3 regions of the Streptosporangium amethystogenes subsp. fukuiense genome follow, and region 2 is predicted to be linked to each of the others. Evidence: predicted binding sites of a transcription regulator. Region 2 holds the regulator's gene; each other region holds the start of a gene.
The links. Region 2 encodes LexA, which represses DNA repair genes until DNA is damaged. Its sites were predicted from a motif close to TCGAACANNTGTTCGA; they were not measured.

Region 1: ACFQVD_RS17285 (SAV_6107 family HEPN domain-containing protein) is a predicted target of LexA. The motif match lies at 2,276-2,291, and genes of this name have one in related genera.
Region 3: ruvC (crossover junction endodeoxyribonuclease RuvC) is a predicted target of LexA. The motif match lies at 4,549-4,564, and genes of this name have one in related genera.

Annotation. Positions count from the first base shown of each region.
Region 1 covers NZ_JBHTEE010000001.1:4,099,245-4,106,675, forward strand. The annotation lists gene bldD (transcriptional regulator BldD) at 1-118, shown strand, start outside; gene ACFQVD_RS17280 (PP2C family protein-serine/threonine phosphatase) at 341-1,474, shown strand; gene ACFQVD_RS17285 (SAV_6107 family HEPN domain-containing protein) at 1,581-2,027, opposite strand; gene ACFQVD_RS17290 (L,D-transpeptidase family protein) at 2,397-3,200, opposite strand; gene ACFQVD_RS17295 (YbaK/EbsC family protein) at 3,320-3,796, shown strand; gene ACFQVD_RS17300 (GNAT family N-acetyltransferase) at 3,848-4,396, shown strand; gene metF (methylenetetrahydrofolate reductase [NAD(P)H]) at 4,421-5,353, opposite strand; gene ACFQVD_RS17310 (polyprenyl synthetase family protein) at 5,755-6,822, shown strand; gene thiE (thiamine phosphate synthase) at 6,936-7,431, opposite strand, start outside.
Region 2 covers NZ_JBHTEE010000001.1:9,955,768-9,963,198, forward strand. The annotation lists gene leuS (leucine--tRNA ligase) at 1-1,885, shown strand, start outside; gene lexA (transcriptional repressor LexA) at 2,073-2,783, opposite strand; gene ACFQVD_RS44210 (LysM peptidoglycan-binding domain-containing protein) at 3,439-3,705, shown strand; gene nrdR (transcriptional regulator NrdR) at 4,116-4,577, shown strand; gene ACFQVD_RS44220 (vitamin B12-dependent ribonucleotide reductase) at 4,660-7,431, shown strand, end outside.
Region 3 covers NZ_JBHTEE010000001.1:3,377,802-3,385,232, reverse strand. The annotation lists gene ACFQVD_RS14795 (glycosyltransferase family 4 protein) at 1-228, shown strand, start outside; gene ACFQVD_RS14790 (hypothetical protein) at 225-764, shown strand; gene ACFQVD_RS14785 (DUF3048 domain-containing protein) at 846-1,856, shown strand; gene pdxS (pyridoxal 5'-phosphate synthase lyase subunit PdxS) at 2,005-2,919, shown strand; gene pdxT (pyridoxal 5'-phosphate synthase glutaminase subunit PdxT) at 3,090-3,680, shown strand; gene ACFQVD_RS14770 (YebC/PmpR family DNA-binding transcriptional regulator) at 3,684-4,436, shown strand; gene ruvC (crossover junction endodeoxyribonuclease RuvC) at 4,597-5,184, shown strand; gene ruvA (Holliday junction branch migration protein RuvA) at 5,181-5,801, shown strand; gene ruvB (Holliday junction branch migration DNA helicase RuvB) at 5,875-6,933, shown strand; gene yajC (preprotein translocase subunit YajC) at 7,187-7,431, shown strand, end outside.

The DNA.
Region 1 (7,431 bases), 5.9 Mb from region 2:
GGAGGACCTCCGCTCCCTTGCCGTGATCTATGACAAGTCCCCCAGCGAGCTCACCGAGGAGCTCATCGGCTGGGGAGTCCTGGACCCCGAGGCGCGCCGCGCCGTCGAGTCCTTCTGACCGTCTGACCGGTCGTGGGTGCGCCGGAACCGGCGTGCCCACCCCGCCCCGCCCCGAAAAATCTTGCTCTCAGCAGAACGTTGGCTGCATTCCGCCCCGGCCCACGGCCACTGTGGTAGGAAAAGGCAAACATTCGATTGGCGAGATACGGTGGACATGACTTCGGGAGATGATCGGCTCGATCACTCTCGGCCGCGCCCAAAAAGCCGCCTCCACTCGGTCATGGTGTCGCTGGGATCGACCAAGACGCGCACCTTCCTGCGGTTGCTGGCGTCGATCGGCACCACCGGGACTCAGGACACCCTGAAGCTGCTGCCGTTCGTCGTCATGGCCGTGGTGGCCGTGATCGACTTCGGCTCGGGCCCCACGTCCGGCCTTCTCCCGCTGCTCGCCCTCGGCCCGGCCTTCGCCAGTGTGGCCTGCGGCCTGGCCCGCACCACCGTGATCGGCGTCGTCGCCCTGGTGCTGTGCGTCGCGCTCGGCCTCTACAACGACATCCTCTGGACACCGCGTACCAACATCACCATGTTCGCCATCCTCGGCGTCACCGTGGCCAGCGTGCTGGCCAGCGCCGGGCGGCTGCGCCACGAACGCCAGCTCGCCGACGTGCGCTCGGTGGCCGAGGCCGCCCAGCGGGTGCTGCTGCGCCCTGTGCCCCGCCGCGCCGGTCCCGGCATAGGCGTGGCCGTCTCGTACACCTCCGCCACGGCCGAGGCCAGGATCGGCGGTGACCTGTACGAGGTCGTCACCACCCCGCACGGGGTCCGGATCATCGTGGGAGACGTGCAGGGCAAGGGCCTGGAAGCGGTGGAGACCGCGGCCGTGGTGCTCGGCGCCTTCCGGGAGGCGGCCCACGACGAGAAGAAGCTCCAGGGCGTCGTGGCACGGCTGGAGAAGGCACTGACCCGCGAGTTGTCCGGCGAGCAGTTCGTGACCGCCGTGCTGGCCGAGATCCGTGGCGGTTCCACCATCGCCGTCATCAACTGCGGCCACCCCCCGCCCATGGTGCTGGACGCCGAGGGCACGATCTGGTTCGCCGACCCGCCGGATGAGGCCCTGCCGCTGGGCATGAGCGCACTACAGGCCAGCAAGCCGCAGCCGCACCACATCCCTTTCGAGCCGGGAGACCAGGTCCTCTTCTACACCGACGGGGTCATCGAGGCGCGCAACGGGTTCGGCGAGTTCTACCCGCTGCCGGAGCGGGCGCACCTGCTGGACGGTGAGGACGACCCTCAGGGGTCGCTGGACGCGCTCCGCGCGGACCTGCTCCAGCACGTGGGCAGACCGCTGGGCGACGACGCCGCCATGCTCCTGCTGCGCCACCGCGCCGTCCAGGAGAACTCCTCGGCGGCGTAGACCGCCGCGGGTCCTGCCCGCCGAGGCCGGCCGGACGGCGCCCCCCGCGTCGTCGACGGTCACCGCGACACCGTCCGGCCGACCCTCGCCAGGACGGAGAGGAACCCTAGCCCGCCAGGGGGACGTGGCCGGGGAGCACGGGTTGCGCCGGCACCCCGAGCAGGTTCTCGACCTCGACGACGAAGCGCTCCGCCTCGGAGATGAGCTCCTCGGCGTCTCGCGACGACACCGTGCGGGTCAGCCCCGCCTCGGCGGCGGCCCGCTTGGCCGCGCTCGTCTCGAAGTAGGGCGCCCACTCGGCCAGCCGGGGCTCGGCCTCGGGGAGCAACTCCCAGGCGCTGCGCAGCCTGCGCCTGCGGCCCTGCATGGGACGGGGTCGCGCGGCCAGGACGGCGGCGGCCGCCCTGAGCGCCGCGAGGTGGGCCGCGACATAACGAGCGGCGGAGGTCCGGGCGGCGGCGGCCTCTTCGAGGCAGTCACGCGCGTCTGTGAGGTGCGCTCGCACCGTGGGGGAGAGTCGGGGCCCACCGGAATCGCCGAGCCGAGGGGTCATGTGCGTCAGCCTCCTTGGTCGCAAGCGGCTCCCGGCGTTTTCACCGGCGGTGTCAACATTCGCAGACCCCACCGACAAATCCACCGGGTGGCCGGACGAGGAGCTTCCCCTCTCCCCGTCCGCCCCGACCTGGGCCCGATCGTCTCCTCCGACGACGTGGATCCGGCCGACCACCCTGGACACGGGTTACCAGACCCGCGTCATTACATCGAACATAAATTCGACCACTAATACTGTCAAGTAAAACAGCGAACAAAAGTTCGATCTTCCGATATGACAGACATGACGGAGGCCCCGGGAGATCTCCGTCTCCCGGGGCCTCCGCTCGCCGAGCGCCGATCCGCCCGCCGGTTCGCCCGATCCGCCGCGCTACCGGGCGAACCTGCCCCGGACGTGCACCGGCACCCCGGTGCCGAGCAGACCGGGAAGGACCTCCGCCACGTGCATCGGCAACCGGACACAGCCGTGGGAGGCGGGTGCCAGCGGCACCGACAGCGCGCCGTGGAAGGCGATGCCGCCGTTGAAGAAGATCGGGTTGTAGAGCTGGCCCAGGTAGGACTTGTGCCAGCCGTCCCTGCGCCAGGTGGTCTTGTAGTCGCCCGTCGGCGTGCGGGCGTCGCCGCAGAACCGCTGGGTCTTTCCCTCCCAGGTGGCCGTCTCGCAGTAGGCGATCCCACTGCCCGAGGAGGTGTGGCTGATCAGCCGCACCGCGCCGTCGACGTAGAGGACCATCACCTGGGTGGCGAGGTTCACCTCCACCCGGGTCGGCTTACCCCCGGGGACGAGCACCTTCGGCGCCAGCGGACTCTCCAGGGCCTGCCAGGTCCTGCGCGCCACCGTGCTGGTCGGCGAGATGCCGTTGACCTTCTGGAAGGCCCAGATCGCGGTCAGGGTCGCACCGCCGTAGCGGCCGTCGATCCTGCCCGGGGCGTAGCCGAGCTCGGCCAGCCTCTCCTGGAGCGCCTTCACCGGGGCGCCCTTCGCGCCGAGCCTGAGCGTCTTGCCCGGTGCGACGAACCGGGACGCCTCGGTCCTCGTCGCGACGGCCGGCGCGGCCGAGACCGCGGCCTGGGCCTCGGCGACGCCCGCGGAAAGGGTGACGCCCACGGAAGAGAGGAGCACGGCCCCCGCCGTCATCAGCGCGGCCGCTCCCAGCCGCTGTCCAACCCCCACTTTCCATCAACTCCTCATATCACTATGGATCAGGTCAAGGGACCATAGCGCACGGGTTCCCCGTGCAAGCGACCGGTTATGAAGCGGAAATCAACGGTCAACCCGTTTAGAGTGGCCAGGTGCCAGAAAAGTTGCATCCGAACGTTGAGAAAGTCGCCGCCGTGCTCCGTGAGCACGCCGTCCCCGGCGAGATCGTCACCTTCGCCGAGGCCACCCCGACCGCCGCCAGCGCCGCCGCGCAGCTCGGCTGCGAGGTCGGCGCCATCGCCAACAGCCTGATATTCGACGCCGACGGCGAGCCGCTCCTGGTACTGACCAGCGGAGCCCACCGGGTCGACACCGACCTGATCGCCGGGACGGCCGGTGTGGCGAAGGTGAAGCGCGCCGACCCCGCCTTCGTGCGGGCGGCCACCGGCCAGGTCATCGGCGGCGTCGCCCCGGTCGGCCACCCCGCCCCGGTCAGGACGCTGGTCGACACCTGGCTGGGCAAGTACGACGTCGTCTGGGCCGCCGCCGGCCACCCGCACACCGTCTTCCCGACCTCCTTCGACGAGCTCGTCCGCATCACCGGCGGAGTCCCCGTCGAGGTCGAGTGACCGCGATCCGGCGATGACCCGCGTCATGTCCTCCCTGCTAGGGTGCGACGCGTGATCGGACTGCGACGGATCGGCCCCGACGAGTTCACGCTCCGGTTGGACGCGGTCCTTGACGTCTACACCGAGGCGATGAACCCGCCCGCCGACCAGATCGCCGGTCGCAAGGCGATCATGGGGAGCCACGCCACCAACCCCGCCTTCACCTGCCTGTTCGCCGAGCTCTCCGACGGCACCCCGATAGGCATCGCCTACGGTTTCCACGGAGTCTCCGGCCAGTGGTGGCACGACGTGGTCCGGCGGGCCCTCGCCGAGAAGCACGGCGAGGGCAGCGCCCGCGGCTGGCTGGGCGACGCACTGGAGCTCGCCGAGATCCACGTCCGCCCCGACTACCAGGGCAAGGGCATCGGACGGTCAATGATCATGGGAATATGCGCGGGCCGCCTGGAGCGCACCGCCGTGCTGTCCACCCGTGACCGGCCCACCGCGGCCCGGCACCTCTACCGGAGCCTCGGCTTCGCGGACCTGCTCACACAGTTCGTCTTCCCCGGCGGGCACGAGCGCTACGCGATCCTCGGGGCGGTCCTTCCGCTGGACGGCTGAGCCGCCCAGCGGGAGACTTCCCGCTCAGCCCCCCAGCGAAGGGGCCTTCGGCGTGTGGTCAAGCGCCTGGAAGACCTCGCGGGTCGCGCTGGAGCGGTTGAAGGTGATGAAGTGGATGCCGGGCGCGCCCTCGTCGAGCAGGGTCTGGCAGAGCTCGGCGGCGAGCTCGATGCCCAGGCTGCGCACGGCGGCCGGGTCGTCGGCGACGGCCGCGAACCTCTCGGCCACCTCGGGCGGGAACGGCGCGCCGGAGAGCTGCTCCGACCTGGCGATGGTGCTCATCTGCGTGACGGGCATGATGCCCGGGATGATCGGTGTGTCACAGCCGCTGGCCGCCACCCGGTCACGGAGCCGCAGGTAGTCGTCCGCGCGGAAGAACATCTGGGTGATCGCGTAGTCGGCGCCCGCCCGGCACTTGCGTACGAAGTACTCGGTGTCGGACTCGATCGAGCGCGACCTGGGGTGCTTGTAGGGGAAGGCGGCCACGCCCACGCAGAAGTCGCCGGACTGGCGGATGAGCCTGACCAGTTCCTCGGCGTACAGGACGCCCTCGGGGTGGCGCACCCACTCGCCCGTCACGTCGCCCGGCGGGTCGCCCCGCACGGCGAGGATGTTGCGAACGCCCGCCCCGGCGAACCGGCCGACCAGGTGGCGCAGCTCGCGGATGGAGTGGTTGACGGCCGTGAAGTGGGCGACCGGGGTCAGCGTGGTCTCATGGGCGATCCGCTCGACGATGTCGACGGTGCGGTCGCGGGTGCTGCCTCCGGCACCGTAGGTGACGGAGACGAAGGTGGGTTGTAGCGCCTCCAGCTCGCGGACGGCACGCCAGAGCTGGCGCGCTCCCTCATCGGTCTTCGGGGGGGAGAACTCGAAGGAGAACGAGTGGGCACCGGCGGCGAGGAGTTCGCGGACGGTGGCGACACGATCTGGAAGAACGGACGGGCGACCCAGAGCCATGGGGCAAGGATACCGACCCGGCCGCTCGGATGCCCGATCAGATCGCGGCCGCCCACGGAGTGACCTTCACGCGGAACAACCGTTCTTCTAGATCGAAATATCCCCTTAGACCGTTAATCTCATTACTTGACCTCGTCCCGGCGCCGAAGCCGGAGGATCCCAACTTTCATAGATTGGGTTTCCTGCCTCATGACCAGTCGCGCGAAACCCGGAGGTGTCGTGTCTCGCACCGGCCCCACAACCGTTCCGCCTCTCCACCGCCCCGGCGGGCAGGCTCGTGCCGGCCATGCGTACGGTGGTCGGGGGGTCATCACCGCCGGACACGGTGCCAGGGCGTGCGGCACCGTACCGCGTTTCCTCCCCAGAGCTGAAGCCCAGGGTTTCCATACCGGAGGTATTCGATGATCACTTCTGCAACCGCGCTGGACATGATCCGGTCCGAGGTCGACCATGCTCTCCGGCGGTTCGTCGAACAACAGCGTCCGCAGGTCAGCGCTCCAGAGCTGGCCCCTCTTGTCTCCGCGGCCGAGGACTTCCTCTCGGGCGGCAAGCGGCTGCGCCCCGCCTTCTGCTACTGGGGCTGGCACGGTGCGGGCGGGGGCGACGACCCCGCGCTCTTCGCCGCGGCCGCCTCCCTTGAGCTGCTCCAGGCGAGCGCCCTGGTGCACGATGACGTGATGGACGCCAGCGACCTGCGCCGGGGCATGCCCTCGGCGCACCGCAGGTTCGAGGAACTGCACAGAAAGGCGGGCTGGCACGGCTCCGCCGAGCAGTTCGGCGAGGGTGCGGCCATTCTGCTGGGCAACCTGATGCTCATCTGGTCCGGTGAGATGTGGCGCAACAGCGGCCTGCCGGCCGCCTCGCTGGCGGCGGCGCAGAAGGTGCACGACGACATGCGCACCGAGTTGATGTGCGGCCAGTATCTCGACCTGCTGGAGCAGGCGCACGGCGAGGGCACCTTCGACAGCGCGCTGCGAGTCGCCCTCTTCAAGAGCGGCAAGTACTCCGTGGAGCAGCCGCTCCGGCTCGGGCTGGTACTGGCCGCCCAGGGCAGGGAGCCCTGGATCGACCGGCTCTGCGAGGAGTACGGGCGGTCCGTGGGCATCGCCTTCCAGCTTCGCGACGACATCCTCGGCGTGTTCGGCGACCCGGGCGAGACCGGCAAACCGGCCGGCGACGATCTCCGCGAGGGCAAGCGGACGATGCTCATCGCCCGCACGCTCGCCGCCGCCTCGGCCTCCCAGGCACAGGTGGTACGCACCACGCTCGGTGACCCGGACCTGGACGAGGCCGGAGTGGACCGGCTGCGCCGGATCATCGAGGAGACGGGGGCTCTCGTGGCGTGCGAGGACCTGATCAAGGGATACCTGGAGAACGCCCTCGGTTCGCTGGAGGGCGCCCCGATCCGGCCCGACGCCCGGGAGGCCCTGGCCGACCTCGCGGTGGCCGCCACCTCCCGGAGCACCTGAACCGCGTATCCGAACCACGCATCCGAACCGCGCGCCTGATCCGTGCACCGGGCCGGTGCCCTCGGCGTCCCGTCCGCCCGGCCGGAGACACGCTCCCGCCGGGCGGAAGGACCTCAGACGGAGGCCGCCAGCCTCCGCCTGAACTCCTCCGCCGCCGCCTTGGGATCGTCGGCCTCGGTGATCGCCCGCACCACCACGACCCGGCGCACCCCATGGGAGATGACCTCGTCCAGGTTGGTGAGGTCGATGCCGCCGATGCCGAACCAGGGCCGCTCGGTCTCCAGGGCCGCGGCATGCCTGAGCAGGCCGGGGCCCGGAGCGTGCCTGCCGGGCTTGGTGGGCGTCGGCCAGATCGGGCCACAGCAGAAGTAGTCGACGCCGGGCTCGACCGCCGCGGCGGACGCCTCCTCGGGGGCGTGAGTGGAACGCCCGATGAGGATGTCGTCGCCGAGCATGTCGCGCACGACCGGCACCGGCAGATCGCCCTGGCCGAGGTGGAGCACGTCGGGGCGGATCGCGTAGGCGATGTCGGCCCTGTCGTTCACGGCCAGGAGCTTGCCGTGCCGGTCGCAGGCCTCGCGGAAGACGGCGAGGAGGTCGAGCTCCTCG
Region 2 (7,431 bases):
GTATTTCAAGATCACTGATTACGCCGACCGGCTGCTGGACGACATGGCCCTGCTGGAGGGCGGCTGGTCCGAGCGCGTGCTGACCATGCAGCGCAACTGGATCGGCCGATCCGAGGGCGCCGACGTCAACTTCGTGATCGAGGGCCGTGACGAGCCGGTCACCGTCTACACCACCCGTCCCGACACCCTGTACGGCGCCACCTTCTTCGTGGTCGCCCCGGACGCGCCGCTGGCCGAGGAGATCGTCACCGACGACCGGCGCGAGGCGTTCGAAGCGTACCGGGTTGAGGTGTCCAAGCTGTCCGACATCGACCGGTTGTCCACCGAGAAGGAGAAGACCGGCGTCTTCCTGGGCCGGTACGCGATCAACCCGGTCAACGGGGAGCGCATGCCGGTCTGGGCGGCCGACTACGTGCTGTCCGACTACGGTCATGGCGCGATCATGGCCGTGCCCGCGCACGACCAGCGCGACCTGGACTTCGCCCGTGCCTTCGACCTGCCGGTACGGGTCGTCGTGCACACCGGTCTGGCCGACCCCGGTGAGACCGGCATCGCCACCGCCGGGGACGGTGCGATGGTCAACTCCGGCCCGCTGGACGGCCTGACCAAGGCCGACGCGATCAGGAAGATCATCGAGGTGCTGAGCGAGCGGGGCACCGGCCACTTCACGGTGAACTTCCGGCTGCGCGACTGGCTGCTGTCCCGCCAGCGCTTCTGGGGCTGCCCGATCCCGATCATCCACTGCGCCGACTGCGGCGAGGTCCCCGTCCCCGACGACCAGTTGCCCGTCACCCTGCCCGACATGCGCGGCGAGGCCCTGGCGCCCAAGGGCGTCTCCCCGCTGGCCTCGGCCGAGGAGTGGGTCAACGTCTCCTGTCCCAAGTGCGGCGGCCCGGCCAGGCGCGACACCGACACGATGGACACCTTCGTCGACTCCTCGTGGTACTTCCTGCGCTACGTCGACCCCTCCTACGAGGACGGCCCGTTCGACGTCGAGCGCGTCCGCAGGTGGGGCCCGATCGACCAGTACATCGGCGGCGTCGAGCATGCCGTGCTGCACCTGCTGTACGCCAGGTTCTTCACGAAGGTCCTGCACGACATGGGCATGGTCGACTTCGTCGAGCCTTTCACCCGCCTGCTGAACCAGGGGCAGGTCATCAACCAGGGCAAGGCGATGTCCAAGTCGCTGGGCAACGGCGTCGACCTGGGTGAGCAGATCGACGCCTACGGTGTCGACGCGGTCAGGCTGACCGTCGTCTTCGCCGGCCCGCCCGAGGACGACATCGACTGGGCCGACGTCTCGCCGGCCGCGTCCCAGAAGTTCCTGGCCCGGGCGTTCCGCGTGATGGTCGAGGCGGGGGCGGCCTCCGCTCCCGGCGTCGACTTCGCAGGTGGCGACCTGAACCTGCGTAAGGTCGTGCACCGCACGGTCGACGAGGTCACCAGGCTGGTCGAATCGCACCGCTTCAACGTCGCGGTGGCCCGGATGATGGAGCTGACGAGCGCGACCCGCAAGGCCATCGACTCCGGGCCCGGCGCCGCCGACCCTGCGGTCAGGGAGGCCGCGGAGACGCTGGCGGTCATGCTCTCCCTGGTCGCGCCGTACGCGGCCGAGGAGGGCTGGGAGCGGCTGGGACACAGCGGCTCGGTCGCACACGCGGGCTGGCCGGCGGCGGACCCGGCGCTGCTGGTCCAGGACTCCGTCACCTGCGTCGTCCAGGTCGCGGGCAAGGTGCGCGACCGGTTGGAGGTCTCCCCGGAGATCTCCGAGGCGGACCTGGAGGCACTGGCGCTGGCGTCGGAGAAGGTCCAGGCGTTCCTGCCCGGCGGCACGCCGCGTAAGGTCATCGTGCGCGCGCCCAAGCTGGTCAACATCGTCCCGTAGACGTTCGAGCGGGGCGCCCGTCCGGCGGGCGCCCCGAGTCGTTCATGGGCGAACCGGGGGTCGGCTCATCCGGCCTGGGCGGTGTCGTCTGTTCGTCGTGCCGTCACCTGAGAAAACGCCGGGCGACCGGCACCCCGACGTCGGGGTGCCGGTCGCCCGGCGTGTCGTGCGTTCTTGGGCGCGTGCCTCAGAGCTTGCGGAGGACCGCCACGACCTTGCCGAGCACGGTGGCCTCGTCACCCGGGATCGGGTCGTAGTTGGGGTTGTGCGGGACCAGCCAGACGTGGCCGTCCCTGCGCTTGAAGGTCTTGACCGTGGCCTCGCCGTCGATCATCGCCGCGACCACGTCACCGTTGTCGGCCACCGGCTGCTGGCGTACGACCACCCAGTCGCCGTTGGCGATGGCGGCCTCGATCATCGAGTCTCCGGTCACCTGGAGGAGGAAGAGCGTGCCCTCGCCGACGAGCTGCTTGGGCAGGGCGAAGACGTCCTCGATGCTCTCCTCGGCGAGGATCGGACCACCGGCGGCGATCCGGCCGACAAGTGGCACGTAGGCGGCGGTCGGGCGGCTGACCGGGGTCTCGTCCTCGCCGGAGTCGGGATCCACCCACAGCACGGGCTCCCCGGGCAGGCGCACCTCCAGAGCACGGGGGCGGTGCGGGTCACGCCGCAGGTAGCCCTTGCGCTGCAAAGCCGTCAACTGGTGCGACACGCTGGAGGTGCTGGTGAGCTGCACCGCCTCACCGATCTCCCGCATGGACGGCGGATAACCGCGCTGCTGCACGGAGTCGCGGATCACCTCAAGGATCTTCCGCTGCCTGGGGGTGAGGCCAAGGGAGTCACGCCTTCGCACCGCCAGGTCGCTGGCGGCCGAACCGTTCTCGTTGTGCTGGCTCATACGAACTCCTCGCCTCCCGGTCTGTATCTGATGTGTCGCACACAGCGACCATACAACGGCCGAAGATCATATTCAAACAATTGTTCGAATGTCCTCGATATCGGCGACGCCGTGGTGTACAACATCGTACGGGAGTTCGATCGACATCGTGTTCGATTCGCCGATCTTTCTTCGACATGTGTTCGGCCAGGTCGAGGGGATGGGGGCCACCGTGAAACCGACCGCGACGACACCACGATCCATGACCGTGCCGAGATCCCGGACCGCGCGGCGATCGCCGGGGGCACCGCTGCTTCGCCTCGTGCCGCCACCGAGATCGGAGCCCGCTCCCGCGCCGGAATCCGGCAGGGGGGCCGGGGCGGGGCGGAGCCCGGAAGGCGGAAGGGGGCCGGGGCGGCCCGGACGCGAGCGGGCGGCCGGGCGGCCGCGGGAGCCGGAGGCCGGGTGCGAGCCGACGTCGGGACTCGGGCGTGAAGTGAGGCGGAGGCGAGGGCAGGGGCCTCGGCAGGGACCCCGTCAGGGGCTTGGCCGGGGGGCGCAGGGGCGGGCGCCTGGGGCGGGAGCGGTTCGTGCGGGCGTCCGCCGCCCGGGTGCCGCCCGGCCCCGGACCGCCGGGCGGCCGCTCCGGCTCACCCGGCGTGGGAGGATCGTGGCGGTGACGGTGCTCGTGCTGTTCACCCTGGGGGCGCTCTGGCTCGGCGGGCGCATCGACACGGCCCTGGCGGGCGAGCGGACAGGTCATGAGGGCCTGTCCCGGATCACGGTGCACGCGGGCGACACGCTGTGGGAGATCGCGGACGCACTGGCGCCGGAGGGCGACGCCGGTCGGACGGTCCGCCGCATCATGGACCTCAACGGGCTGGCCGGCTCCGAGGTCCGGCCCGGAACCCGGCTCTACCTCCCCGAGGGCCTCATCCGCTGAGAAGGGGCGTGCTCCGTGGGGCGCGTGGGATTGGCCGGCCGGGTTCGGGGAAGGCGTGGGCGAGCCGTACGGGAGGGTTCGACAGGGGTCCTGCCTGACATATCGTCTGGGGCGCGTGTGAGGGAAGGGGCGCGTGAGGCGGGAGGGCGTCGCCCGAGGGGCGACACGCCGAGACGTGACGGCTGATCAGCGACTTCGTGTGGCGAGGGCCTTTCAACTTGCGTTCATGGTCGCGCACTTCTACCGTTAGACCACAACATCTAGTGGCTGCACCGCAACACTTCACCACAGATTGTGTTTCCATTACCGCCTCTCGACTATTCGAGGGGCGTGCGCGAGCGTCTCGTCATGCGCGCCATGGGGCAGGTGAGGTGGGTGAGCCACTCTCGCAGCTCAAGGAGGCGACGCGCGTGCACTGTCCGTTCTGTCGTCATCCGGACACGCGAGTCATCGACAGCAGGGCGACCGAGGACGGCGGCGCCATCCGCCGCAGGCGCACATGTCCGGAGTGCGGGCGCAGGTTCACCACGCAGGAGACGGTCCTGCTCATGGTGAGCAAGCGCAGTGGCGTGACGGAGCCGTTCTTCAGGGACAAGGTGATCGCCGGGGTCCGGCGGGCCTGCCAGGGGCGCCCCGTCGGAGAGGACTCCCTGGCGCAGTTGGGCCAGCGGGTCGAGGAGAGCATCCGGGCCACCGGATGCGCCGAGATCGCGGCCCACGAGGTCGGGCTGGCGATCCTGGGGCCACTTCGCGAACTGGACGAGGTGGCGTACCTGCGGTTCGCCTCCGTCTACCGGGGATTCGAGACCCTGGCCGACTTCGAGGCGGAGATCGAGCAGCTCCGGGCGGGGCGCTCCAGCGAGCAAGACTGAGAAAGACCCCGGGCGCCGGGGGTGAGCGGCGTGTTGGTGTGGTCCGATATGAGGGCTCGCGGAGCCCCAGGAGGGGGAAGTCATGACGGAGACCGCCGGCGCGGTGGCACGTGGGAGCAAGCGGCCGCGCAAGGGCCTGAGGATGAAGCGCATCTTCACCACCCCAGGCGTGCACCCCTATGACGAGCTGTCCTGGGAGCGCCGCGACGTCGTCATGACCAACTGGCGCGACGGCTCGGTCAACTTCGAGCAGCGTGGCGTCGAGTTCCCCGAGTCGTGGTCGGTCAACGCCGCCAACATCGTGACCACCAAGTACTTCCGCGGCGCGGTCGGCACCCCGCAGCGGGAGTGGAGCCTCAAGCAGCTGATCGACCGGGTGGTGGGCGTCTACACCCGTACGGCGGTCGAGCACGGCTACTTCGCCGCCGAGGAGGACGTGGAGATCTTCGACCACGAGCTCAAGCACGCTCTGGTCAACCAGGTCTTCAGCTTCAACTCCCCCGTCTGGTTCAACGTCGGCACGGCGTCGCCGCAGCAGGTCAGCGCCTGCTTCATCCTGGCCGTCGACGACCAGATGGAGTCGATCCTCGACTGGTACAAGGAAGAGGGTGTGATCTTCAAGGGCGGTTCCGGTTCCGGCGTCAACCTCTCCAGGATCCGTTCCTCCAAGGAGCTTCTCTCCAGCGGCGGCACCGCCAGCGGCCCGGTCTCCTTCATGCGCGGAGCGGACGCCTCCGCGGGCACCATCAAGTCCGGCGGCGCCACCCGCCGTGCCGCCAAGATGGTGGTCCTCGACGTCGACCACCCCGACATCGAGGAGTTCGTCGAGACCAAGGCGCGCGAGGAGGACAAGATCCGCGCCCTCCGTGACGCCGGGTTCGACATGGACCTGGGCGGCAAGGACATCGTCTCCGTCCAGTACCAGAACGCCAACAACTCCGTGCGCGTCTCCGACGAGTTCATGCGCGCGGTGGAGAAGGGCGAGGAGTTCGGCCTGCGTGCCCGGCTCACCGGTGAGGTCATCGAGAAGATCGACGCCAGGAGCCTGTTCCGCAAGATGGGCAAGGCCGCGTGGGAGTGCGCCGACCCCGGCGTCCAGTACGACGACACGATCAACGACTGGCACACCAGCCCCGAGACGGGCCGCATCACCGCCAGCAACCCCTGCTCGGAGTACCTGCACCTGGACAACTCCTCGTGCAACCTGGCGAGCATCAACCTGCTGAAGTTCCTGAGGGACGACGACACCTTCGACATCGCGAACTTCGTGAAGATCACCGAGCTGATCATCACCGCGATGGACGTCTCCATCACCTTCGCCGACTTCCCGACCGAGAAGATCGGCGAGACCACCCGTGCCTACCGCCAGCTCGGCATCGGCTACGCCAACCTCGGCGCGCTGCTCATGGCCACCGGCCACGCCTACGACTCCGAGGGCGGCCGCGCCCTGGCCGGAGCCATCACCTCGCTGATGACCGGCGCCTCCTACCGCCGCAGCGCGGAACTGGCCGCGGTCGTGGGCCCGTACGACGGCTACGCCCGCAACGCCGACGCGCACAAGCGGGTCATGCGCAAGCACAACGACGCCAACGAGGCCCTGCGCACGTTCGAGAAGATGGACGGCGACATCCACCACGAGGCCTCCAAGCAGTGGGCCGAGTGCCTCAGGCTCGGTGAGAAGAACGGCTACCGCAACGCCCAGGCCTCGCTGCTCGCGCCCACCGGGACCATCGGCCTGATGATGGACTGCGACACCACCGGCATCGAGCCCGACCTCGCCCTGGTCAAGTTCAAGAAGCTCGTCGGCGGCGGTTCCATGCAGATCGTCAACCAGACGATCCCGCGCGCGCTCCGGCAACTGGGCTACCAGGAGGAGCAGATCGAGGCGATCGTCGAGTTCATCGCCGAGCACGGCCACGTCGTCGACGCCCCCGGCCTGCGTCGCGAGCACTACGAGGTGTTCGACTGCGCCATGGGCGAGCGCGCGATCGCACCCATGGGGCACGTCCGGATGATGGCCGCGGCCCAGCCGTTCCTGTCCGGCGCCATCTCCAAGACCGTCAACCTCCCCGAGTCCGCCACCATCGAGGACATCGAGCAGGTCTACATGGAGGGCTGGAAGCTCGGCCTGAAAGCCCTCGCGGTCTATCGCGACAACTGCAAGGTCGGCCAGCCCCTCTCGGCCGCCGGCAGGAAGACCGAGGCGAAGGAGGCCGTCGCCGAGCCGGAGATCCAGGTCGTGGAGATCAGCCGCCCGACCCGTCGCCGGATGCCGAACCAGCGTCCCAGCACCACCACCCGCTTCACCGTGGGCGGCGCCAAGGGCTACATGACCGCCTCCTCCTACCCCGACGACGGCCTCGGCGAGGTCTTCCTGAAGATGTCCAAGCAGGGCTCGACCCTCGCGGGCGTCATGGACGCCTTCTCGGTGGCCATCTCCATCGGCCTGCAGTACGGGGTGCCGCTGGAGACCTACGTCGGCAAGTTCGTCAACATGCGCTTCGACCCGGCCGGCATGACCGACGACCCGGACATCCGGATGGCGGCCTCGGTGATGGACTACATCTTCCGCCGCCTGGCCCTGGACCACCTGCCCTACGAGGACCGCGCCGCCCTCGGTATCTTCTCCGCCTCCGAGCGCGCCGCCCAGCAGCGTGGTGAGGACCCGGCCCCGATCCACGCCGACGAGGTCATCGCCGAGCTCGCCACCTCGGCTCCCATCGAGGAGCTCCAGAGCCGAGCCGAAGCGGTGCCGGTGGAGACCCCCCGGGTGGCCGGCTCCCTGGAGTCCCACCAGGGCCGCACCGCCGACGCGCCGCTCTGCATGACCTGCGGCACCAAGATGCGCCCGGCG
Region 3 (7,431 bases), 6.6 Mb from region 2:
CCCGCGCGCCGGGCCAGGCTGTCACAGGAGGCCCGCGCCGCCGTGCGGAAGTACGACTGGTCGACGGTCGCCCGTGACGTCCTGCGGGTCTACGAGACGGTGGCGAGCTCGGCCGGGGTCGAGGAGGACGCCGAGGGCGCTGAGGGCGCCGAGGGCACCGAGGGCGTGGGGAGTGACGAGGGCACGGTGACGAGCAGGGGCTGGGCCGAGGGGAACGACACGCCGTGACGACCACGCTGATCCTGGTGGTGGGCGCCGTCGTGGTGCTCTGCGCCGTCTACATCTCCTGGCGGGCGGGCCGGCTCGACCGGCTGCACATCCGGCTGGAGCTGGCCCGCGAGTCCCTGGACGCCGCCCTGGTGCGGCGGACCGCAGTCAGCCTGGAGCTGGCCGCCTCCCGGCTGCTGGACCCGGCGACGAGCCTGGTGCTGGCCGCGGCCGCCCACGAGGCCCGTACGGCGGGCCCCGAGGAGCGTGAGCACGCCGAGAGCGACCTGTCGCGCGCCCTGCGGGCCGTCGTCGACCAGGAGCGCTTCCGCGACCGGCTGGCCGACACCGCGGCGGGTTCCGAGCTGCTGGAGGAACTGGGGGCCGCGGTGGCCAAGGTCCTCTACTCCCGCCGGTTCTACAACAACGCGGTGGGCGTGACCCGCGCGGCGCAACGCCGCTGGCTGGCCCGCACGCTGCGGCTGGCCGGGCATACCGAGTATCCGGGCTTCTTCGAGATCGACGATGCGCCGCCGAAGGCGCTGGCCGCCGAATAAGCCGCACACAAACTGGAGTAACTGACAAGTCGGACACCGGTAGGCTCTTGGCGGTTTGTGGCTGACTTGAGGAGATGAATCGTGCGGGTTTCTCGGATGATCGCCGTCACGCTGGCGGGAGTCGCGGCTCTCGCGCCGGTCGCGGCCTGTTCCTCCGACAAGCCCGCGCCGGCGGGCAATCCGGTGGCGGGTGAGCCGAGTGCGGCTCCGACCCCCACGCCCGAGCCGACGCACCCCTTCACCGGGCTGCCGGGCGCGGCCCGCAGGCCGGTGCTCGCAGCGAAGATCGAGAACACCTCGGCGGGCAAACCGCAGCTCGGCCTCAAAAGCGCGGACATCGTCTACATCGAGCAGGTCGAGGCGGGCCTGACCCGGCTGATGGCGATCTTCTCCTCCAAGATCCCGGCCAAGATCGGCCCGGTTCGCAGCGCCCGCATCTCCGACCTGCACATCGTCCCGCAGTTCGGCAGGCCCGCCTTCGCCTACTCGGGCGCGCAGACCAAGATGCTCCCCCTCATCGCCGAGGCGTCGCTGTTCGACGTCTCCGACAGCCGGGCGCCGGGCGCCTATTTCCGGCAGGAAGGACGCTTCGCCCCCTACAACCTGTTCGCCAACACCAGGCAGCTGCTGACCGAGGCGCCCAAGGCGAGCAGGGCCAAGGACATCGGACTCACCTTCGGCGACGCCCCCGAGGGCGGCGTGCCGCGGAAGGCGTACAGCGTGAAGTACCCGGCGGCCCGTTTCACCTTCGCCTGGTCGCAGGCGGCGGGCAAGTGGCTGATCTGGCAGGACGGCAAGAAGGACATGGCGGCCGAGGGCGGTCAGCTCGGCGCGCCCACGATCGTCGTGCAGTACACCAAGACGGAGCGCTCGGAGTTTCACGACAAGAACCAGAGCTACACGCCGCTGGTGCACAGCACGGGCAAGGGCAGGGCGATCGTGCTCCGCGACGGGCAGGCGTTCAAGGCCCGCTGGTCACGGGAGACGGAGAAGGACGGCACCGTCTTCACCACGGAGACGGGGGAGCCGATGAACTTCGCTCCCGGTCAGGTCTGGATCGCGCTGGCCTCCGCCAAACCCGTCATTCCCTGACGCGCGAGTGCTACATGATGTTCAAGAAGATCAGCTAAGAACGACAAGACGGCGTGTAGGGGGCATCCTGCCCAGCGCCTACGATGGAAGCGTAGTGGCCGTCCGGCGCGGGCGGCCCGTGATCCGCAGCCGTCGTGAGGTAGAGACCGTGTCCAGCAGCACGCCCGAAGTCAGCGATACCACCGTCACCGGAACCGCCCGGGTCAAGCGCGGCATGGCAGAGATGCTCAAGGGCGGCGTCATCATGGACGTCGTCAACGCCGAGCAGGCCAAGATCGCCGAGGACGCCGGTGCCGTGGCCGTCATGGCCCTCGAACGGGTACCCGCCGACATCCGCGCCCAGGGCGGCGTCTCCAGGATGAGCGACCCCGACATGATCGACGGCATCATCGCCGCCGTCTCGATCCCGGTCATGGCCAAGGCGCGCATCGGCCACTTCGTCGAGGCCCGGGTGCTCCAGTCGCTCGGGGTCGACTACATCGACGAGTCCGAGGTGCTCACCCCGGCCGACTACGCCAACCACATCGACAAGTGGCAGTTCACCGTGCCCTTCGTCTGTGGCGCGACCAACCTGGGCGAGGCGCTGCGCCGCATCACCGAGGGCGCGGCGATGATCCGCTCCAAGGGTGAGGCGGGCACCGGCGACGTCTCCAACGCCACCACCCACATGCGCAAGATCAGGGGCGAGATCAAGCGCCTGACCTCGTTGCCCGCCGACGAGCTCTATGTCGCGGCCAAGGAGCTCCAGGCGCCGTACGAGTTGGTGGCCGAGGTCGCCAAGACCGGCAAGCTGCCGGTCGTGCTGTTCACCGCCGGTGGCATCGCCACCCCGGCCGACGCCGCGATGATGATGCAGCTCGGCGCCGAGGGCGTGTTCGTCGGCTCGGGCATCTTCAAGTCCGGCAACCCCGCCGAGCGCGCCGCCGCGATCGTCAAGGCCACCACCTTCCACGACGACCCCGACGTCATCGCGAAGGTCTCCCGTGGTCTGGGCGAGGCCATGGTCGGCATCAACGTCGACGACATCCCGGCCCCGCACCGGCTGGCCGAGCGCGGCTGGTAGCGGAACCCAGGGAAACCGGCGGAGAGGCGGCCTCCTCGACGGAGGCCGCCTCTCTGGCGGTAGAAGGGCCGGCCAGGAAGGCCCAAGGCTGGCTATGAACCAGTTTGGGGTGATCTGGGAGGTGGCCATACCCTAAAAAGGCTGTTTCATTTCCAGGGGAAGGACCATTGGTGACCATCGTCCCCACGATCGGCGTGTTCGCGCTCCAAGGCGACGTGCGTGAGCACGTGCGCGCGCTGGAGGCCGTGGGCGCCAGAGCGGTCGCGGTACGGCGCCCCCACGAGCTGGAGGCGGTCGACGGCCTCGTCATCCCGGGCGGCGAGTCCACCACGATGTGGAAGCTCGCCGAGACCTTTGAACTGCTCGAACCGCTCCGGATGCGGATCAAGGCGGGTATGCCCGCCTATGGCTCCTGCGCCGGCATGATCATGCTGGCGGACCGGATCGAGGGCGGCATCGAGGGCCAGCAGACGATCGGCGGCATCGACATGGTCGTCCGGCGCAACGCCTTCGGCCGCCAGGTCGACTCCTTCGAGGCCGACATCGACTTCGCCGGCCGCGGTGCCATGCGGGCGGTCTTCATTCGCGCCCCCTGGGTGGAATCCGTGGGTTCGGGGGTCGAAGTGCTGGCGTTGGCCGAACCTGGAGATAGGATCGTCGCGGTCCGTCAAGGACCGCTGCTCGCCACATCCTTCCACCCGGAGATTACCGGGGATGTTGGTGTGCATTCATATTTCGCTGAGATGGTGAGGGAGCTCTAGGGGATGTCCGGCCACTCCAAATGGGCGACGACGAAGCACAAGAAGGCGGCGCTTGACTCCAAGCGCGGCAAGCTGTTCGCCAAGCTCATCAAGAACATCGAGGTCGCGGCACGGACGGGCGGCCCCGATCCGGACGGCAACCCGACGCTGTACGACGCCATCACCAAGGCGCGCAAGAGCTCGGTTCCGATCGACAACATCGAGCGCGCCCGCAAGCGCGGTGGCGGCCTGGAGGCCGGCGGCGCCGACTGGCAGACCATCATGTACGAGGGCTACGCCCCCGGCGGCGTCGCGGTGCTGATCGAGTGCCTCACCGACAACCGCAACCGGGCGGCCTCCGAGGTCCGTGTCGCGCTGACCCGCAACGGCGGTTCGCTGGCCGACCCGGGTTCGGTGTCCTACATGTTCAACCGCAAGGGCGTCGTGCTCGTCCCCAAGGGCGAGCTGGGTGAGGACGACGTGCTGACCGCGGTCCTCGACGCGGGCGCCGAGGAGGTCAACGACCTGGGGGACCAGTTCGAGGTCGTCTCCGAGGCCACCGACCTCGTGCCGGTCCGCAAGGCCCTGCAGGAGGCCGGGATCGACTACGACTCGGCCGAGTCCGGCTTCATGCCGACGATGAACGTCCCGCTCGACGAGGACGGCGCCCGCAAGGTCTTCAGGCTGATCGACGCCCTTGAGGACAGTGACGACGTGCAGAACGTCTGGGCCAACTTCGACGTCTCCGACGAGGTCATGGAGAAGCTCGACGCGTGATCTCGCGCTCGGCGTTCCCGTCGCGGAACTCCGGGCGGTGACCGCCGCTGACACTTCCCGCGGGCCCCGCGAGGGCCGTGCGCGACGTGCTCCCAGGCGGTAGAGTCTGGCACCGAACAGGTGTTCGGTGAGCGGAGGCGTGCCGGTGCGATTGCCCGAACTGCGGGTCATGGGGGTCGATCCCGGGCTTACCCGATGCGGGCTCGGCGCCGTCGAGGGGAGACCGGGCGCGCCGCTGAGCCTGGTCAAGGTCGGGGTGGTCCGAACCCCCGCCGACGACGAGATCGGCGCCCGGCTGGTGGCGATCGAGGCCGGCATAGAGCAGTGGCTCGACGAGCTCGAACCCGACGCGGTGGCCGTGGAACGGGTCTTCGCCCAGCACAACCTCAGGACGGTGATGGGCACCGCGCAGGCCTCCGCCGTGGCGATCCTGTGCGCCTCCCGCAGGGGGCTGCCGGTCGCCCTGCACACGCCGTCCGAGGTCAAGGCGGCGATCACCGGCAGCGGCACGGCCGACAAGCAGCAGGTCGGCACGATGGTGACCCGGCTGCTGCGGCTGGACGCCATGCCCAAGCCCGCCGACGCCGCCGACGCGCTCGCCCTCGCGATCTGCCACGTGTGGCGGGGCGGAGCCCAGAGCAGGCTGGCCGAGGCCGCGGCGAAGGCCGCGAGCGGCCCCGGCACGACCGCCGCGGCCTACTTCCGCGGCCGGGGCAGGGCCGGATACCCGAGAGGAACCACGAAGTGATCGCCTCGGTGCGAGGACAGGTGACCGTGATCGCCCCCGACGGGGCGGTCGTCGAGGTGGGCGGGGTGGGAGTGCTCGTGCACTGCACGCCGGGCACGCTGGCGACGCTCAGAACAGGCGAGGAGGCCCGGCTGGCCACCTCGCTGGTGGTCCGCGAGGAGTCGCTGACGCTGTTCGGCTTCGCCACCGACGACGAGCGCGGGATCTTCGAGATGCTGCAGACGGCCAACGGGGTCGGCCCCAAGGTCGCCCTGGCGATGCTGGCCGTGCACACCCCCAACGCGCTCAGGGTGGCCGTGGCCACCGCCGACGTCAAGGCGCTGACCAGGGTCCCCGGGGTGGGCCCGAAAGGCGCCCAGCGGATCATCGTCGATCTCAAGGGCAAGCTCGGCACGCCCGAGGAGGCGGTCAACGCCGCGCTCAACGGCCGCGCCGCCGCGCCCGTCTGGCGCAATCAGGTCCACTCCGGCCTGGTCGGCCTGGGTTACTCGGTACGGGACGCGGACGAGGCGGTCGCCGCCGTCGAGCCCCGGGCCGAGGCCGAACTGGCCGAGGGCCGCACCCCGCAGGTGGCGGCGCTGCTCAAGGCGGCACTCAGCGCGCTGAGCACGCGATGAGAGGCTCGACGGCGAAGGCGCGGCGGCCGGAGCGTGGGCGCCTCCGCCGTACGGTGAGCGGAGGTGGGACGGCGTGAGTTTCGAACGGGATCTGGTGTCGCCGGACGCCGAGGGCGACGAGAGGAACATCGAGGCGGCGCTGCGGCCCAAGCGGCTCGATGAGTTCATCGGCCAGGCACGGGTGCGCGAGCAGTTGTCCCTGGTGCTGCAGAGCGCGCTGCGGCGCAACCGGCCGCCGGACCACGTGCTGATGAGCGGCGGTCCCGGGCTGGGCAAGACGACCCTCTCCATGATCATTGCGACCGAGCTCTCCGTGCCGCTCCGGATCACCTCGGGGCCCGCGCTCGAGCGGGCCGGTGACCTCGCGGCGATCCTGTCGACCCTCTCGGAGGGCGAGGTCCTGTTCATCGACGAGATCCACCGCATGGCCAGGCCCGCCGAGGAGATGCTCTATCTGGCGATGGAGGACTTCCGCGTCGACATCGTGGTGGGCAAGGGGCCGGGGGCGACCGCGATCCCGCTGGAGATCGCCCCGTTCACCCTGGTCGGGGCCACCACCAGGGCCGGCATGCTTCCCGCGCCGCTGCGTGACCGCTTCGGCTTCGTCGCGCACATGGACTTCTACGGGGTCGCCGAACTGGAGGAGGTGCTGCACCGCTCCTCGCGCCTGCTGGGCGTGACGCTGCCGGACGACGCCGCCACCGAGATCGCCGGCCGCTCGCGGGGTACGCCCCGTATCGCCAACCGCCTGCTGCGCAGGGTCCGCGACTTCGCCGAGGTGCGCGCGGAAGGCGTCATCACCAGGGACGTCGCCTCCGCCGCGCTCAACCTCTACGAGGTCGACGCCGAGGGGCTCGACAGGCTCGACCGGGCGGTGCTCGGAGCGCTGCTGCGCAAGTTCGGCGGTGGCCCGGTGGGGCTGTCGACGCTGGCGGTCGCGGTGGGGGAGGAGCCGGAGACGGTCGAGGTGGTCGCCGAGCCGTTCCTGGTGCGGCAGGGCCTGCTGGCCCGCACCCCCCGTGGCCGGGTCGCGACCGCCGCGGCCTGGACCCATCTGGGGCTGGTGCCCCCGCCGGACGCCTTCGGTGCCTCGCTTCTCATCGATCTTGGGGATGATGCCGAGCAAATCTAGCGTTGTGCATCGGTAGGGGAGACGTACAAGGTTGATCACAGATAGATGACAACTGTATCGAAATGGGAACTTCCCTGCGTGCCGAATCGTGACTTCGTTGCCGTGCTTCTAACAACTCGCCTAAACTCCGAGCCTTGGCTGGCTGTGTAGGCTGACGTGCTGAGCGGCATGGTCGTATATGACGTCCGGTTTCACGCCGGTCATTCTCAAGAGAAGGAGCGGCCCTGTGGGCGGCAGCTATTCAAGTCTGATCATGATCGCTCTCATGGTCGTGGTTTTCTACTTCCTGCTGATCCGGCCGCAGCGTAAGCGGCAGCAGGAGCAGGTCAAGATGCAGAACAGCCTCGCGCCGGGCACCGGTGTCATGACCACGACGGGTCTTTTCGGGACCGTGGTGGCCATCGACGCCGACGACGTGATCCTGGAGATCGCCCCCGGCGTGGAGACCCGCTGGGTGAAGGCGGCGATCGGCCGCGTCCTGGTTCCCGTCGACGATGT